4 regions of the Halobacillus sp. SY10 genome follow, and region 1 is predicted to be linked to each of the others. Evidence: predicted binding sites of a transcription regulator. Region 1 holds the regulator's gene; each other region holds the start of a gene.

Evidence for each region. Region 1 encodes Rex, which represses fermentation and respiration genes when NADH is low (regulators of the CRP and FNR family bind a similar motif). Its sites were predicted from a motif close to TTGTGAAATATTTCACAA; they were not measured.
Region 2: ACJA3J_RS03165 (DUF1641 domain-containing protein) is a predicted target of Rex. The motif match lies at 2,416-2,433, and genes of this name have one in related genera.
Region 3: cydD (thiol reductant ABC exporter subunit CydD) is a predicted target of Rex. The motif match lies at 2,381-2,398, and genes of this name have one in related genera.
Region 4: ACJA3J_RS09260 (cytochrome ubiquinol oxidase subunit I) is a predicted target of Rex. The motif match lies at 2,469-2,486, and genes of this name have one in related genera.

What each region holds. Positions count from the first base shown of each region.
Region 1 is NZ_CP174345.1:442,320-446,650, reverse strand. It holds gene ACJA3J_RS02415 (SDR family oxidoreductase) at 82-903, shown strand; gene ACJA3J_RS02410 (GNAT family N-acetyltransferase) at 941-1,495, opposite strand; gene ACJA3J_RS02405 (redox-sensing transcriptional repressor Rex) at 1,556-2,215, opposite strand; gene moaC (cyclic pyranopterin monophosphate synthase MoaC) at 2,231-2,713, opposite strand; gene ACJA3J_RS02395 (ABC-F family ATP-binding cassette domain-containing protein) at 2,874-4,331, shown strand, end outside.
Region 2 is NZ_CP174345.1:604,748-609,078, reverse strand. It holds gene ACJA3J_RS03175 (CBO0543 family protein) at 1-457, opposite strand, end outside; gene ACJA3J_RS03170 (NAD(P)/FAD-dependent oxidoreductase) at 650-1,831, opposite strand; gene ACJA3J_RS03165 (DUF1641 domain-containing protein) at 1,849-2,280, opposite strand; gene ACJA3J_RS03160 (aldo/keto reductase family oxidoreductase) at 2,646-3,563, opposite strand; gene ACJA3J_RS03155 (cytochrome P450) at 3,760-4,331, shown strand, end outside.
Region 3 is NZ_CP174345.1:200,075-204,405, forward strand. It holds gene ACJA3J_RS01150 (sodium:solute symporter family protein) at 1-380, opposite strand, end outside; gene cudC (choline uptake/conversion transcriptional regulator CudC) at 533-1,087, opposite strand; gene cydD (thiol reductant ABC exporter subunit CydD) at 2,425-4,152, shown strand; gene cydC (thiol reductant ABC exporter subunit CydC) at 4,149-4,331, shown strand, end outside.
Region 4 is NZ_CP174345.1:1,800,446-1,804,776, reverse strand. It holds gene ACJA3J_RS09265 (cytochrome d ubiquinol oxidase subunit II) at 11-1,024, opposite strand; gene ACJA3J_RS09260 (cytochrome ubiquinol oxidase subunit I) at 1,021-2,382, opposite strand; gene ACJA3J_RS09255 (ABC transporter ATP-binding protein) at 3,389-4,331, opposite strand, start outside.

The sequences.
Region 1 (4,331 bases):
CCTTCTGTGCTGACAAAGGTTTACAACGATTATAGAAGGGGGTAAGAGTCATAGCAACGAACAAAAGGAGGTTCTTTTTATATGGGACGTTTAGATAATAAAATCGCGGTCGTTACCGGTTCCGCGACAGGGATCGGTGCGGCGACCGTCAAACGATTCGCAAGTGAAGGTGCAACGGTCGTTTGCGGGGATATTAATGTAGAAGAAGTACAAAAAACCGTGGATGAAGTAAAGAACGAAGGTGGAAAAGCAGAAGCTGTCGAGCTTGATGTTTCTGAGGTGGATAGTGTCCAGCAGTTCGCCAATTACGTAAAAGAACATTACGGGAAGGTCGACATCCTATTCAACAATGCGGGCGTCGATCAGGAAGGCGGAAAGGTCCACGAATATCCTGTGGAACTCTTTGATAAAATCATTGCCGTCGATTTGAGAGGTACGTTCTTGACGAGCAAGTACATCCTCCCGCTCATGCTTGAAAATGGAGGATCTGTCATCAATACATCATCCATGTCCGGCCAGGCCGCAGATCTCGACCGCTCCGGATACAATGCAGCCAAGGGCGGCATCACCAACTTTACAAGAGCGATGGCGATCGACTATGCGCGTGAAGGCGTCCGTGTCAACTCGATTTCTCCAGGAACCATCGAAACTCCGCTCGTTCAGGAACTTGCAGGGTCCAAGCAGGAAGAAGAAGGCCGGGAGTTCCGTGAAGCGAATAAATGGGTCACTCCGATGGGACGTCTGGGACGTCCGGAAGAAATGGCAAACGTCGCCCTGTTCCTTGCTTCTGATGAGAGTTCGTATGTGACAGGTGAAGATATCACCGCTGACGGCGGCATCATGGCCTACACGTGGCCGGGCAAGATGCTCATGGACAAAAGCTGGAAAGAAAATACCGAATAACATAAAAAGAAGCTCAGCGTCAGGCTGAGCTTCTTTTTTATTCTGCATTTTTATAATAAATCAAGTTGTCCGTCCATTCCCCAAACTCATGGATGAACCCTTTCCGGGTGCATTCATACTCAAGGCCGATACCCTCTGCCATCTTGATGGAAGGCGCATTATCCAAATTGATATGGGCCTCGACCCTGTGGTAATTCAATTGATCAAAAGCAATCCTTAACGCTTCAGCAACCGCTTCCTTGCCATAACCCTTCTCCCAATGCTGATTATGCAGCGCATACCCGATTCTTCCCCACTGGAAATCATATCTTACTAAGGTAGAAAAATCGATCATCCCCACATGGGTACGGTCTTCTTTCAAAAAAACACCGAAGACATAGGCGGTATCGTTCATCGCCAACTGCTGATGTTTCTCCACGAGCTCATCAAACCACTCTTCCGTACAAACACTCATATCAAGACGGCCTTCATCATGACGGCGCTTTGACGGAAAACGCCCCTCATATCCTTGAAGCCAGCTTTCATAATCGCTTTTCTCAAGCGGTCTAATGACCAATCTTTCTGTTTCTGAACCAAACGTTAACGTTTCCAAATCCTTTCCTCCTAAAAAAAGAGTGAGAAATCAAAATGATTTCACACCCGTTTGTCTTTCTTATTGTTCTTCCTCTGCTTCCTCTTCGTTCAGTGGGTAATGCTTCAGGAAATAGACGAGAGCCTGCAGTTCGATGGCAAGGTCGATATGATGGACCCTGACATTCGAGGGCACGCTGATCCTCGCTGGTGTAAAGTTAAGAATCCCTGAAATCCCAGCTTTTACAAGCCTGTCCGCAATCCCTTGAGCGGCAGAGGATGGAACCGTGAGAATGGCAACAGAAATGTCGCCGAGCTTTTCTTCTAAATCGTCAATGTGCTCGACACCGACGCCACCGACCTCAGAACCGACTCTCTCCTCGTTCGCATCGAAGGCGATTTCGATTTTCGTATTGTTGTTTTTCGTGAAGTTGTAGTTCAAAAATGCCGTCCCCAAATTCCCGACACCGATCAACGCGACACGTGTCGTTTCATCCTGATCGAGCGTTTTTCTGAAAAAGGAAAGCAAATACTCGACGTTGTAGCCGTACCCTTTTTTGCCGAGTGCTCCGAAATAGGAAAAATCGCGGCGGATCGTCGCTGAATCGACTTTGACCGCATCGCTCAGTTCCTTCGAAGACACACGCAGTTTGCCCTGGGTATGGAGGTTGTTCAAAAAGCGATAATAGAGCGGCAGCCGCTTCGCTGTCGCCTGTGGAATCTTCGTTTGTTCGATATCCATTAGCACCGGACTCCTTTACCTGTTTCTCGTATAGTCGCCGTTTTTCCCGCCTGTCTTTTCTTTCAAATAGGTCGGGCCGATGACCATTCCTTTATCTAACGCTTTGCACATATCGTAAACCGTGAGGGCTGTGGCTGAAGCGGCCGTTAGCGCTTCCATTTCCACCCCTGTGCTTCCCTTCGTCTTGACAGAAATCTCGATGTTTAATGTCGGCTGGTCTTCTGTTTCCCAATCGAAGGACACATCGATGCCTTTTAATGACAACGGATGGCACATCGGAATCCAGTCAGATGTCTTTTTCGCTGCCATAATCCCTGCGACCTGGGCCACAGAAAGCACATCCCCTTTTCCAATCTCATGGTTCGTGATTTTATGATAAACCTCTTCATTCACTTGTACACTCGTTGCTGCGACGGCCGTCCGCACGGAATCGTTTTTGTCTGAAATATCCACCATACGGGCGCGGCCCTGGTCATTAAAATGACTGAACTCCGCCATTTTCTTCTACCCCTTTTTGTTAACAGTACTGATTGAAACACTACTCTTATTCTACCAAAAAATCAAACGTTAGTCGTTAAAGATTTCACATACTTGGAGACCATTGTGTTGCTAGGGGGCTCGCCTATGAGATACACTGATTTTATTGAGGTGAAACGACATGATTCTCATGCAATTGAACCAATTGACGAAGCGTTTCGGCGCCGAGTTGATTTTATCGAATATCAAATTGGAAGTGCAGATGAACGACCGGATCGCCATCGTCGGTCGGAACGGAGCAGGAAAATCAACCTTGCTCAAAATGATGGCTGGTGAAATGAGCCACGATGAAGGAAATATTTTCAAACCGAAAGAAACAACAATGGGCTACCTGGCCCAAAATACAGGGCTGCAGTCTGAGGAGACCATTTGGAACGAGATGGAGAAGGTGTTCACCCATCTGAAGGACTTGGAAAAAGAACTCCGCTCCATGGAAGTGCAAATGGCGGACCCAGACTTGCTCGACGATCAAAAACGTTACCAGCAGCTGTTGGCGGATTACGACCGCAAACAGGAATACTTCAAGACGGCTGGCGGCTACCAGTATGAAGCAGATATCCGCGGCGTGTTGAACGGGTTGAATTTCAAAAACTTCAGCTGGGATACACCGATCAACTCCTTGAGCGGCGGGCAGAAAACACGCCTGGCACTCGGAAAGCTTTTGCTCACAAGTCCTGATGTCCTCATCCTCGATGAGCCGACGAACCATTTGGACATCGATACCCTGAGCTGGCTTGAAGGGTACTTGCAAGGCTATCAAGGAGCGGTCGTCATCGTCTCCCACGACCGGTACTTCCTGGACAAGATCGTCAATACCGTGTATGAAATCGCGTTTCAATCATCCAAGCGATACCATGGCAACTACAGCGATTATTTGCAAAAGAAAGAAGCGGACTATGAGCAGGAACTCAAACGCTTTGAGAAGCAGCAGGAAGAAATTAAACGGATGGAAGATTTCATTCAGAAAAACATCGTCCGCGCGACGACAAGTAAGCGGGCACAAAGCCGCCGCAAGCAGCTGGAGAAAATGGACAAGCTCGAAAAGCCGAAGGACGACAACCAATCGGCGAAGTTCAGTTTCCAGACAGCAAAACGAAGCGGGAACGATGTGCTGAAGCTGCGCAACTATGCGTTTCGTTACGATGACAGCGACGATTACCTTTTCGACAATGTATCCCTTGATTTGAATCGTGGCGACGCTGTTGCGCTCGTCGGACCCAACGGGGTTGGAAAGACAACGTTATTGAGAACACTCATCGGAGATTTGGAACAGTCGAAAGGTGAAAAGTTAATCGGAACGAATGTGCAGATCGGTTATTACGATCAGGAACAGACGAAGCTGAACTCAAAGAAAACCGTCTTGAACGAACTTTGGGACGAATATCCGATGAAAAACGAAAAAGATATCCGCACCATCCTCGGTAACTTCCTTTTTTCAGGAGAAGATGTGCTGAAGCCTGTCTCAGCGCTGAGTGGTGGCGAAAAAGCGAGACTTTCTTTAGCGAAACTGATGATGCAGGAAGCGAACTTCTTGATTCTCGACGAGCCGACCAACCACCTCGATCTCGACAGTAAAGAA
Region 2 (4,331 bases), 160 kb from region 1:
AATGAAGATAAAGGACGAGGAATAATACGGCATTCAACGGAATGTTAAGCCAGTTGTTCCACCCATGATCATATACGTACATTCCTTTTAGAGAAAACAACCATTCTATTACCGTATAAAACGCGATCCAAACCGTGATATAGACGAATTGGTTGCTCCGGGTTTTGGGAATGCGCTGCAAATAGATAATTAAGCCGATCGGGCAGATGAAAAAAGTGAAAGCCATGTTGATGATGGAATGGTTCAGCCACTCCATCGTCACCCCGCGGAATGCCCACAGTGTGTGATTATAATAAAGGAAATTATAGGTCATGTTCACAGCAATAAAAAACAAGATCGTCGGGTATTGCTTCCCTACCTGCTTCCAATCAACAAATCGATAGGCAAAAAGAATCCATACCACTATGACTAATAATAAATACATTTCCCACCACTCCATGAAATCAATTATCCCCATTCTGCACCCACCCATTCACCTTTATACCTGCGCGATAAATTCCCAAAAATAGCCACACCAGGTCATCCAATATCTGGATGACCTGGCGTGGAAAATAATGTAAAAAATGCACAAGAAAACGCCTGCTTCGTTTTCGCTTGGAAGCGCTGGAAGCAGGCGTTTGTTAAGGGTGTTTCACCTTAGAGAATATTCTTAATAGGCAAGTGCGAATAGTCCCTTGATGTGGGATAGGTAACGCACGTTACTTGCTTCTTTCATGACAGAAGCTGGAAGACCTTTCAATGGTGTCTGGTTGGCACCGATGAAAGCTACCGCGTCTTTACGGCCAAGGCTTGCAAGCGTACCTGAGTTGACAGGTTCAAACTCTTCAAAGCTCTTGTCTTCAAGGTAGGCATATAGGTTATAACCGACAGTCTCACCCATTTGCCAAGCGATTTGTGCTGTCGGTGGTTGTGGACGTTCATCACCTGGTTTGAAATAAACCGCACTGTCACCGACAACAAATACGTCTTTGTGGGATACAGACTGAAGGTAATTGTTTACAGACGCACGTCCGCGATTCACTTCAATACCGGATTCACCGACAAGTGGGTTTCCAGCAACTCCACCTGTCCAAACGAACGTATTGGCTGTCAGCTTACGGCCGTCTTTCAACTCGATGATGTTTCCTTCCACATTTGTGACAGGAAGTTCTGTCAGGAACTCTACGCCACGTTTTTCAAGGCTTTTCGTTGCTCTTTCAATCAAGTGATCAGGAAGCATCGGCAAAATTTTCGGCATGGCCTCTACGAGTGTCAACTTAATTTCATCAGGGTTAACACCATATTTTTTAGCCATTGCTGGTGTTTCATCAGCCAATTCACCGACAAGCTCGACACCAGTCAAGCCACCGCCGCCGATGACGATGTGGGCATCTGCCTCGTTATTCGTCGCTGCATAATCACGAATGCGAGCTTCCACATGTTCACGGATTTTATTTGCATCTTCCGCAGATTTAAGGACCATGCTGTGTTCCTGCAGTCCAGGGATGCCGAAGTAGTTCGTTACACTACCTAGTGCCACGACCAAAGCATCATAGAACAGTTCAGAACCATCTTCTAGTGAGATCTTTTTGTCATTGACAGAAAAGGACTCGATGGTCGCAACCTTAAGGTTGATGTCTTTTCCTTTCAATAACTTCTCAAGAGGAAGCGCTGCCGCCTGCTCAGAAATGTTTCCTGCTGCCAAACGGTGCAATTCTGTAATGATTTGGTGTGTCGGGGTTTTATTAATGATTGTGACGTTCGCTTCTGAAGCGTCCATGTATTGGCGCACAGACAAAGCGGCAAGAAGCCCGCCATAACCGCCGCCTAGAATGACGATTTCTTTTGACATGTTGATTCCTCCATTTCCTACTCTTTGTGATTGCGTTCAGCGGATACTTTTAAGTATGCGTTAACGAAACGGAACATTTTTTGAGCTTGAGGGTCTTTCAACATCTTCATCAAGCCGAATAGTCCGATAACTTCTGAGCTGCTTTCCGCATGATCTTTCGCTTCGATTGCGTTCTGCGTTACTTCTTTCACGGAATGTTTAAGAGGCTCAGCCACTTCTGACATGAACTCAACCGTGTCTTTTTTCAGAACTTCATCCGTCGCAAGCGATTGAACGGTGTCGTAGGAGCTTGAAAGAATCTTCACCAATTCGGTAAGCTTCGGAAGCTCTTTCACAAGAACAGTCAAAGATTCCTGTACTTCTGGTTCCAGTAGTTGGTCGAGCAGTTCACGCTCGTCACGAGCAACGTTTGTCTGCCCGTCTTTTTCTGTTGTGAATGAATCTGCCATATCCACTTCTCCTTTTTTGAGCCCGGGGCTCATTTTTTATAAGTAAATAACTAGTACAAGCAACGAAAGCTCTACCTGTTATAAAACAGTAAGAGTGCCATTTTATAGCTAACGTTACTAGAGTAAAATATAATCTTGTGAAGCACAACACATTCTTACAAAATAAACGCTTTTAATCATAATTTTTTCATAATCCCCGTTCTTTTTACAGCATTTTCAATCAAAAAGACGGATTTATCGCTCTTATTATCATTCGCTAAAGATATTTTCTCATTCTAGAATATACCTATTTTATATGAGAAAAGGTTCTCCATACGAGGAGGAGGCTAACCATGAACCCGATTAGCCCCCTCCTCCAATCATTATTACGGTAAATCGTTACCAGCAGCTCGGTAAAGCTCGTACCATTCTTCTCTAGACAAGACAATATGAGAAGCTTTGGCAATGTCCTGCATTCGCTGCGTATTCATTGTGCCAACGACAGGTTGAATGTTAGCCGGGTGACGCAGAATCCAGGCTATTGCGATGGCAGAATCCGTCACCTCATACTTTTCAGCAAGTTCCTGAAGCTTGGCATTCACCTCTGGGAAAGCGTCATTGCCTACAAAAGGACCTTCGATCATTCCGTGCTGGAATGGTGACCATGCTTGAATGGTCATATCATTCAGTCGGCAATACTCCAAGACATTGCTGTCCCTGACGACGGCAGGATCGTTTTGCATGTTCACATTGAATCCAGCATCAATCATCGGCGTATGGACGAGGCTGAGTTGCAGCTGGTTGACGATTAAACTTTCTCCCACATACTTCTTCAAGAGTTCCATTTGCATCGGGTTTTGGTTACTCACACCAAAGTAACGAACCTTTCCGCTTTCTTTCAGTGCGGCGAACGCTTCCGCTACTTCTTCCGGCTCCATCAAAGCATCTGGACGGTGCAGCAATAAACTATCCACATACTCTGTATTCAACCGCTTAAGACTTCCGTCCACTGACTCCAAAATATGCTCTTTAGAAAAATCAAAGAACCCTTTACGAATGCCGCACTTCGTTTGAAGCTTGATGTCTTCACGTGGCACGCCGGTCGTTTTCAGTGCTTCAGCAAATACAGACTCCGATTCTCCTTTTCCATAGATATCGGCGTGATCAAATAAGTCGACCCCATTCTCGACCGCATTTGTGATCACTTCCGATGCCTCCTTCGTGCTCAGTTCACTCATTCTCATACAGCCGAGTGAAATCTCCCCGACCTCTAAATCACTTTTCCCTAATCGAATTTTCTTCACATTGCTTCCACCTTTCTTAACCTACCTATCCTTATCCTATCACTTTCCCTCAAAACCGTAAGGAATAACGCTTACAATAAAAGGAGTACCAGGTCATCCAGAATCTGGATGACCTGGTACTCCTTTTATTTCCATTTATCTTCAATCCCTTATATAATCCAAGATAGACAGATCATTTCAGAGGAGGAGATATGTAATGGGGAATTTGGAAACACTTCATCAGTCGAATTTTAAAATAGGAGCCTATTCGTTTTACGAAGATCTTCGCGAAGGGCAGCCAATTTTTCCAATGAACAGTGATGGAACGAACCACTCTTGGATGATTACCAAATACGATCACGTGAAAGAGCTATTAAAATCACCCAGTTTCATTAAAGACCAAAGCAAGTTATTCTCTTCTGCTTCTAAAGACACCGAACAAGACGACTTCAACATCTTCCAAAACATGATGCTGGACGTCGACCCACCTGACCATACACGCCTGCGCAAACTTGTCCAACCTTACTTCAATCCTAAAACCATTAAGCAGCTGGAACCAAGAATCTGTGAAATTGCGGATGATCTATTAAACCAAATGAAACAAAAAGAAACGAAGGTCGACTTAATTGATGATTACGCTTTTCCACTGCCCATTATCGTCATCAGTGAGATGCTCGGGGTCCCCGCAGAGGACCGGGATAAATTCAGACAATGGTCCAACACCATCGTCTCTGCCTCCAACGAAATGGACCCTGACTTTATGGTTGATGTAGAAGCTTTTACTACATA
Region 3 (4,331 bases), 240 kb from region 1:
AGGGGATCGATGATCGTGAGGAATTCATAGCGGCGCATTTTACGGGCATAGAAAATACCACCAATAATTAGACTTAATGCGTATCCCCACGGGGCTTGAGCCCATACGAGACCATCGCTGTATGTGAATTCTGCCGTACCATTCACATAACCACCACCAACCCATGTAGCAGCCATAGTGAACATCGCGATTCCAAGTGGTAAACTGCGGTTTGCGACCATCATGTCTGCTAAAGTTCCGGATTTATTTGTAGCGAAGACGGCACCGATGTAATAGACGAGGGCATAGAAAACAATCATGGCGATAAATCCGCCCCATTGAATGTTTTCATTTGTGAAGGCCATGTAGAGGACGAAAACACCTAGAAGTGTCCCGAGCATGATAGCGGCTTTGTTCTTAGCGAAAAAAGATGTTTGTTGATTCGATTGCAATGACATCACTCCTTTTAATATTATCTGAATATTCTGTAAATTATAAAGTCCACACGTCTCCCTTGAATAACAGATAAAATGTTATTCAGAGAGGCGGTATCTTATTTTTCTTGGTCGACAGGAAGAAATTCGAAAATTTCCCCACTCTCAATAGAGTCAACGAGCTTCTGTAACCAATGGTAATATGGAATGGACGCTTCCAACTGCTGATAGACTTGCTGCGCTTCGTGCTTAATCTTTTCGTCAACTTCGGAATCCTCTATAAGCTTATTCAATTCCTTCTGGGCTTGCTTAACTGTGTCCAAGTTGATTTTAGCTTCTCTTATCCACATCTTCGTAAAAAAATTGGAGAAGAATTTAAAGAAGTCCTTTTCAGCTACAAAAGTCTGTCGGCGCGTTCCCTTTCGAAACGTTTGCTTCACAATGTTGTAATTTTGAAGCTTCTTCACTCCTGTACTCATGCTCGGCTTGCTCATTCCTAGTTTTTCACGCATTTCATCCAGCGTCATATCTTCTTCAAAGTACATCGTCCCATATAAAGTCCCTGCACTTCGGGTCACTCCATACAAATCCATCGTTTCCGCAATGGAATCGATCACAAGTCCTTTCGCGTGCTCAATGGTCTGTCGGGAGCCTTCTTCATGATGATTTGTCATTAAAAACCTCCTCACAGGCGTAAAAGCAATTAACTTTATTAAATTTTTTCTTTACAGACTTTATCTTAACGAATAAAAATCGCTTGTCAAAATCCATTTTAGAAAAAAATCGCCTTAAGCCCTATCATCTCATAGGTTATAGCCGATTTAAAAAAATTTTCACTTTGACAAGCTTCCAAAGGCTTGTTAACGTTAAAAGTATTCAAAAAGTTAAATTTTTTATTAACAAAATTAACGATGTCGGAGAAGAAATTATTCAGGGGGATGGATTCCGTCACTTCTTAATCGGAAAGAATATCATTGGGGTAGTAAATGATTCGAAACTGCTGCCGTGACCGCTTTGCGTGAAGCATTGAATTCAGTCGCTCCTGTTAGGAGTAGGATAACTGATGAAAATTATGATGACGTGGAAGAGATGAAAGTCGAAGGAAACCTTTGGGGAGAGGTCTCAAACGTTTCCTCCCAATGGACTACCTAAGTATCACTTATATCGTTCTAGAAGACATGTTCTCTGTCTTGACGTTTGGAATATTTAAAGTAAAGAGGAGGCCGTTTTGTTTGCTCACTCTACTATATATGATCTGGCTGGTTCTCACCGGTCAGGCAACCGCGAAAAAACAAAATTTGTAGCAGGAAAGATCCGTTTCGGAAGTTATTGCATACGACTTTTATATACAAGAACCCTGAGAGTTTTTGGGTAAGAAGAAGACATTACACACGAGTTACAGGACATTAACCCGACGTTAAAGCAGCGGGAACATTTAATGATTGGAATAATACTCAAGCTGAATAACAAGCCCTTTTATTTGTACAGGACTTTTTTCCTTATACAAAACCACTGGTTAACTCAGGGGACGTTTCATGAGATATGACTGTAGATGAGACGGCAACATCAACAGTAAACAAACTGTACAAGCGCTGCTTCCACATTATAATGCTCTCATGTAAGCCTTCAGGAAATGAATCCTGTGGGTTTTTTTCATTTCATTAATTCCCTAAGACCTGCATAAAATGTGCTTCTCCCATTTCTTCGGTAGAGTCGAAGGGCACAAATTTATAAACTCTTGATTCAAAAAAAAGCAGAGAATCACGAATGGTTTTTCATACCTATTACAATGTCTTCAACTTTACATAGAGGGAAATGATATAGAAAAGATCCCTTTGTCCCTTTAATCAGTGTCCCTAGGATAACGTATGATAGCTGTTTATTAAGGAGACGATGATATAGAATTGTCATAGAATCATCAGTTTTATTTTTAGCAATGATCCGCTTCATGAATTATAATAATGGTAATGTGAATTTTTTCACAAAATGGCTTATAAGGAGTTTTATATAAATGAAGCACCTCAGCAGACTAGTTTTCTCAGATCGAAGAGTTTTCATGCTGTTGGTCCTCACTTCCGTGTTGATTGGTGCCACGATTATTGGTCAATCTTATTTTTTCGTTGCGATCGTCGACCGGATCTTCCTTGGTGAGGGACGTTTTCAGGATATCCTCCCACTTCTCGCGGGATTGCTTTTGGTGCTCGCTGGACGGACGCTGTTTACATGGCTGAACGGCCGGACAGGCATTAAGCTTGCATCCAAAGCAAAACTTTATTTCCGTCAGTCCATAATTGATAAATACGCGCGAAATCCCGTACAAGCCTCTTTACAAGGACAATCGGGAAGGAAAGTCAGTGTGCTGATGGATTCCGTCGACGAGATTGACGGTTATTTCAGCAGTTATATTCCACAAATGATCCAGACGATGATCATCCCGCTGATGATTCTTGTCGTTGTGTTTACCCAGCACCTCTACTCAGGGCTGATCATGATTATTACAGCTCCGTTCATCCCGTTATTTATGGCCATCATCGGTGTTATGACAAAAAAGAAGTCAGAAGAGCAGATGGAGAAGTTAAACACATTCTCCGGAAAGTTTCTTGATACGCTTCAAGGCTTAACAACATTAAAACTTTTTGGACGTTCCAAGCAGCAAAAGGAAGAGATTGAATCGAGCAGTCTAGGTTTCCGTGATGCGACGATGGAAGTCTTGAAAGTCGCCTTTGTCTCATCCTTGATGCTTGAGTTCATTTCCATGCTCAGCATCGGGCTGATTGCATTGGAAATTGCGATTCGGCTCGTTGTATATGAGAGTGTTTCCTTTTTTACAGCCTTTTTCATTCTCATTCTTGCCCCTGAATTTTATTTGACGCTGAAAGACTTCGGGAGTGCTTTTCATACAGGGAGAGGCGCAACAGGTGCTTCCAACCTGTTGGCGGAAGAGCTTGAAAAAGAAGAACAACACATTCAGTGGGGAAGTGGAAAGCTTGAAGGTAAACAGCCCCCTGAGATCAAGCTCGATCAAATGAGTTTTCATTATGAGGAAGGGTTTGCAATGGAAGGGTTGACGACAACCATCCATTCCTATAACCAGGTAGCCATCGTTGGTAAAAGTGGTGCGGGAAAATCGACGCTCCTGCACCTTTTAGCCGGCCTGACTAAACCGTCCTCTGGAACGATCAAAGTTAATGATCGCTCCCTTTTTGACTATGAAGAAAAAGAATGGTTTTCTCAGGTCAGCTACATCTCTCAGCACCCGTATTTATTTTCCGGAACGATTGCTGAAAACATTGCGATTGGCGGGCGAGGGAATCATTCCAAGGAAGAAATTCAGGAGGCCGCGGAGAAAGCGGGAATCGCCGAGCTGATTGCATCTTTGGAAAAAGGGTACGACACCCCGGTCGGTGAAGCAGGACGCGGACTTTCTGGAGGAGAGAAACAACGCCTCGCGCTTGCGCGTACATTTTTGAAGAAACCTTCTGTCATCCTGTTTGATGAACCGACGACAGGTCTGGATCTGAAAACGGAGCGGGTGTTGCAAGCCTCCATGGAAAAGCTTGCGAAAACAGCGACAATCATCACCGTTGCCCATCGTTTGCATACAATCAAAAAGGCTGATCAAATTCTGCTGCTCGATCGCGGTTATCTTATAGGAAAAGGTACACACGAAGAACTGTTGGAAACGGTGAAGGAGTATAGGGATATGGTGACCGTCCAGCAAGGAGGGAACTCCGCATGAAGGAACTGAAGGAAGTCATCCGGTTAGTTGTATTGGAAAAAAGGGATATCGTGCTTTCGATCGTCTTCGGTTTTCTTGCTGGTATGTCAGCGGTCGGGCTGTTTGGCGCCAGTGGCTATTTAATATCCAGGGCGGCGCTCATCCCGCCGTTGTATGCCTTGACGGTGCTTATCGCTTTT
Region 4 (4,331 bases), 1.4 Mb from region 1:
CTTAGTTGAATTATTTTTTTCCTTTTACATAATCCGCGTCGAAAAGGAAGAGTCTCATTAATAGAATGAGAGATGGAATCAATAATAACAGTCCTGCGATAAACACGATGACCAAAGCGATCGCCATAGATTCGTTGGTCACACCACTCGTAATGGTCACGTAAGGGTAGAGCAAGTACGGCAAGTGAGAGGCTCCGTAACCAAAGAAGGCTATGAAAAATTGAATCATGACGGCGATGAACGCCCAGCCATAATACTTCCCTTGATATACGAGAAAGACAGCGATCATGAAAAAGGCGACGGATATTCCGAAGACCCACCATAATTCAATGGCTCTTTGAAAATGATCCATATTTTGCTGACTGAGTGCGATGAATGTCGTAAGACTGGCAATGATTGTCGGCGAACTCCAAAACAATGCGTATTTTCTAAGGATTTCTAGCGCTGGCTCATCCCCTGCCCTGTTGGCATAATAGGTCAAAAACATGGCGCTGATATAAAGAACACTAACGATGGCAAGGAAAACGACACTCCAGGAATATGGACTACTCAATAGTTTACCAAACAGCAGTTGAACGCCCTCTGAGGTCTCTTCGATGTATCCACCTTCGGAAATGGTAAGAGCTGTGGAAAGAGACGCCGGAATAAGCAGGCCTGTTGCTCCATATAAAAACATATAAAGAGAGTTGTCCTTCGATCCATAGTTTTCAAACGCATAGAAGGATCCGCGGATGGCGAGCAGGACAATCGCTATACTTCCCGGAATGAGTAAGGTTTGTCCGAAGTAGTACGCCATATCCGGGAAAAACCCGACCAGTCCAACGAAAAAGAATACAAAAAAGACGTTGGTCACTTCCCATACGGGTGATAAATAACGTGAAATCAGCTGGTTAATCAAATGATCCTTCTTCGTCATTCGTGCGTAATAGGCGAAAAAACCAGCTCCGAAGTCGACGGAAGCGACGATCAAATACCCATAAAGGAAGAGCCATAGTACGGAAATTCCTATCAATTCATAACTCATGCGTCACCCTCCTTACTTGCAGCGGCTGTCTGAGGATAACGATGTTCCAACTCCAATTCAGCCGGTTTTCCTTTGAAAATTTTGCGCAATGTGATGAGACATCCCATTCCCAGCACAAGGTACACAGCTGCGAAAAGGATGAACATCGAGAACACATACGGAGAAGTTGTCGCACCTTCTGCAACGGTCATGAATCCACGTAAAATCCATGGTTGCCGCCCTACCTCTGCATAAATCCACCCGAACTCGATCGCAAGCATCGTCAGTGGGCCTGTAGCTACAATTCCCCATAAAAGAAGCGGGTTGTACTCGTTCCACTTTTTCATCTTCCAGAAAATGAGGAATAGGAGCGAAATCCCAAGTGTATAGAAGCCGATGCTGACCATGAGGTCGAACATGTAGTGAATCCATAAAGGAGGCCGTTCTTCTTCTGGCGTTTCATTCAGCCCTTCCACCTCAGCATTAAAATCACCGTGCGCAAGGAAGCTCAACGCTTTCGGAATCCGAATCGCATTTTCCACTTCATTGTTTTCATTCAACGTACCGAATACAACAAGGTCCGCGCCTTCTTCTGTCTCAAAATGCCACTCCCCTGCCGCCAGTTTTTCCGGTTGGTACTCTGCGAGGAATTTAGCTGATAAATCTCCAGCAACAGCTGTCAGAATCGCAAATAGAAATGTCATCATAACCGTTAGCTTCAACGCTTTTTTATGATATAACGACCCTTTTTTCACGAGAATGATAAAGGCTGCAATTCCTGCAAGTACAGCAGCAGCTGTTAAATACGAGGAGGAAATGACGTGAAACACCTTTGTCGGGGTCGCAGGGTTAAACATCGCTGCGAGAGGATCCACCGCTGTAAAGCGTCCGTCCTCCATTTCGAATCCTTGTGGTGTGTTCATAAATGAGTTGACTGTCGTAATGAAGAAAGCAGACAGTGTTCCTCCGATGACTACAGGAATAGATAATAGCCAGTGATAGATCGGTTTCTTAAACCGGTCCCATGTATATAAATAAATCCCAAGAAAAATCGCTTCAAAGAAAAACGCGAACGTTTCCATGAATAATGGCAAAGCAATGACATTCCCTGCCAGCTGCATGAAACTTGGCCAAATGAGTGATAACTGCAAGCCAATCGCCGTACCTGTCACCACTCCGACAGCTACAGTAATCGTATAGCCGCGAGTCCAACGGCGGGCAAGCAATGTATAGTGTGGATCTTTTTTCTTAATTCCGATGAGCTCCGCAATCGATACGAGCACAGGAACACCGACTCCAAGCGTCGCGAAAATCGCATGGAAAAGCAGTGTCATAGCTGTAAGCGCCCGGCTGACTTCCACGGTTTCAAATCCAAACATCTTTGTTCCCCCTAACTAAAATCGGTCACTTCTACCGTTAGTATAAAGTGTGAAAACGGTTCATGGTCAGATGGTTGTTGACGATTTTGTGACATCCTTCACAAAGTGTCTATTTTATGAAAATCTTACCCGATCTTTTCCATGCTGTCGAACGATATGCCTATACCTCCTCTTCCCCATTGGTCACTTAAATTAACGTACAAATGCCGATGACCAGCACACCTCTTCTTCTGGTATAGTTCCCTTTTCTGGAAGACTCAGTTTCGAGACTTTTGTGTGAGTTTAGGGGCGGAGGGGAATAGCATAGCTCGCTTTCCTTAGGAGACAAGGAGCACATACCGCGCATCCTTAAAGGAAGCCTTGACTGGTTGAAATAATGAATGACAATTCCTGGCCATGGATACGGGGTCAGGGAAACGACGATTTGCGTTGTCCTGGATCAGTCAGTAGAAAAACACACACGTTGTGAGTCCTTTAGCTATTCATGCGGACGTTTCCCAGACCCTGTTCTCAAGCTTTATTCGTGCAGGATGCGTGGTTTAAATAACTCTATAACGGCGTGTGTGAACAGGCCTTCCTTGCAGAGCTCGGCAGGTTACTGTTAGAAGGATTTCGAGACACTTCTATGATAAAGGGGCGGAGGGAAACGGTGAGACTCCTACCTTAAGTGTGCAGGCGCCTTGGTCAGCGGCGTATGGACTGGACTGAGTTGGAGGAGATAAAGGAAACACGAAGAGCGGAGCGATTCGATGTTGACTTATCGTACAGAAGCGAGGGAAGTCTCACTAGCCGCTAGGCGCCGGAACCGGATACCTAAGAGGAAGTGCGTGGTAGATGAGACCCCGCAGAGCTTTAGCTCGAGGAGGCTCATCACTCGCCCACGGAAAGCGAACCTTTTCCCGGAGTCCCTAAACTCCCACAAAAGTCTCGAAATGGAGTCTTACACAACCCTGCCATTTAGTTCAACAAAAAAAGACACCGGGTTTCCGGTGTCTTACTGAAATGTTTATATGGCGTCGAGCATTTGGAACTGGGCTTTTACGAGGTCGTAGTACTCGCCTTCCTGGTCCATCAGTTCATCATGCGAACCCTGCTCAAGGATGCGTCCGTTTTCGAGAACGAAAATGTTGTCCGCTTCTCGTATGGTCGACAAGCGGTGGGCGATCATAATCGCCGTCCGTCCTTTAAGCAGTTTACGAAGCGCCTGCTGGATTTTCAGTTCTGTTTCTGTATCGATACTAGCGGTTGCTTCATCTAAAATTAGAATTCTTGGATTGGCAAGAAGCGCACGAGCAAAGGACAGGAGCTGTCGTTCACCGGCGGATAGGATGTTTCCGCGTTCTTCTACTTCTGTTTCATACCGATTGTTTAAGCGTTGAATAAAGTCATCGGCTCCGACGACTTTTGCCGCTTCGATGACTTCTTCATCGGAAGCATCGGGACGTCCGAAGCGGATGTTTTCCATGATCGTTCCTGAGAAAATGAAGGTATCCTGCAGGACGACACTGATCTGCTGGCGGATACTATCAATCGTGGCATCCTTCAAGTCTACCCCATCGATTTTGACCGAACCCTTGGTCGGATCATAGAAGCGACTGATCAAGTTTGCAATCGTCGACTTTCCAGACCCGGTATGGCCGACAAGAGCGACGGTCTCACCCTCTTTCATTTCAAGATTGATATTATGGAGGGCGATGCGTTTAGAATCATAGGCGAATTGAACATGATCAAATTCGATATGGCCCCTCATGTCTTTCAATTCAATGGCATCTTTCTTCTCCTCCACGTTTGGTTCCTCATCCAGGAATTCAAAGATCCTTTCGGAGGCAGCCATCGCCATCAGAAGCTGGTTATACATCTGTCCTAAACGGGAGATCGGCTCCCAGAACATGCCAAGGAAGAAAGCGAACATGACAAAGTCACCTACTTCGATACTTGACTGCAAGATT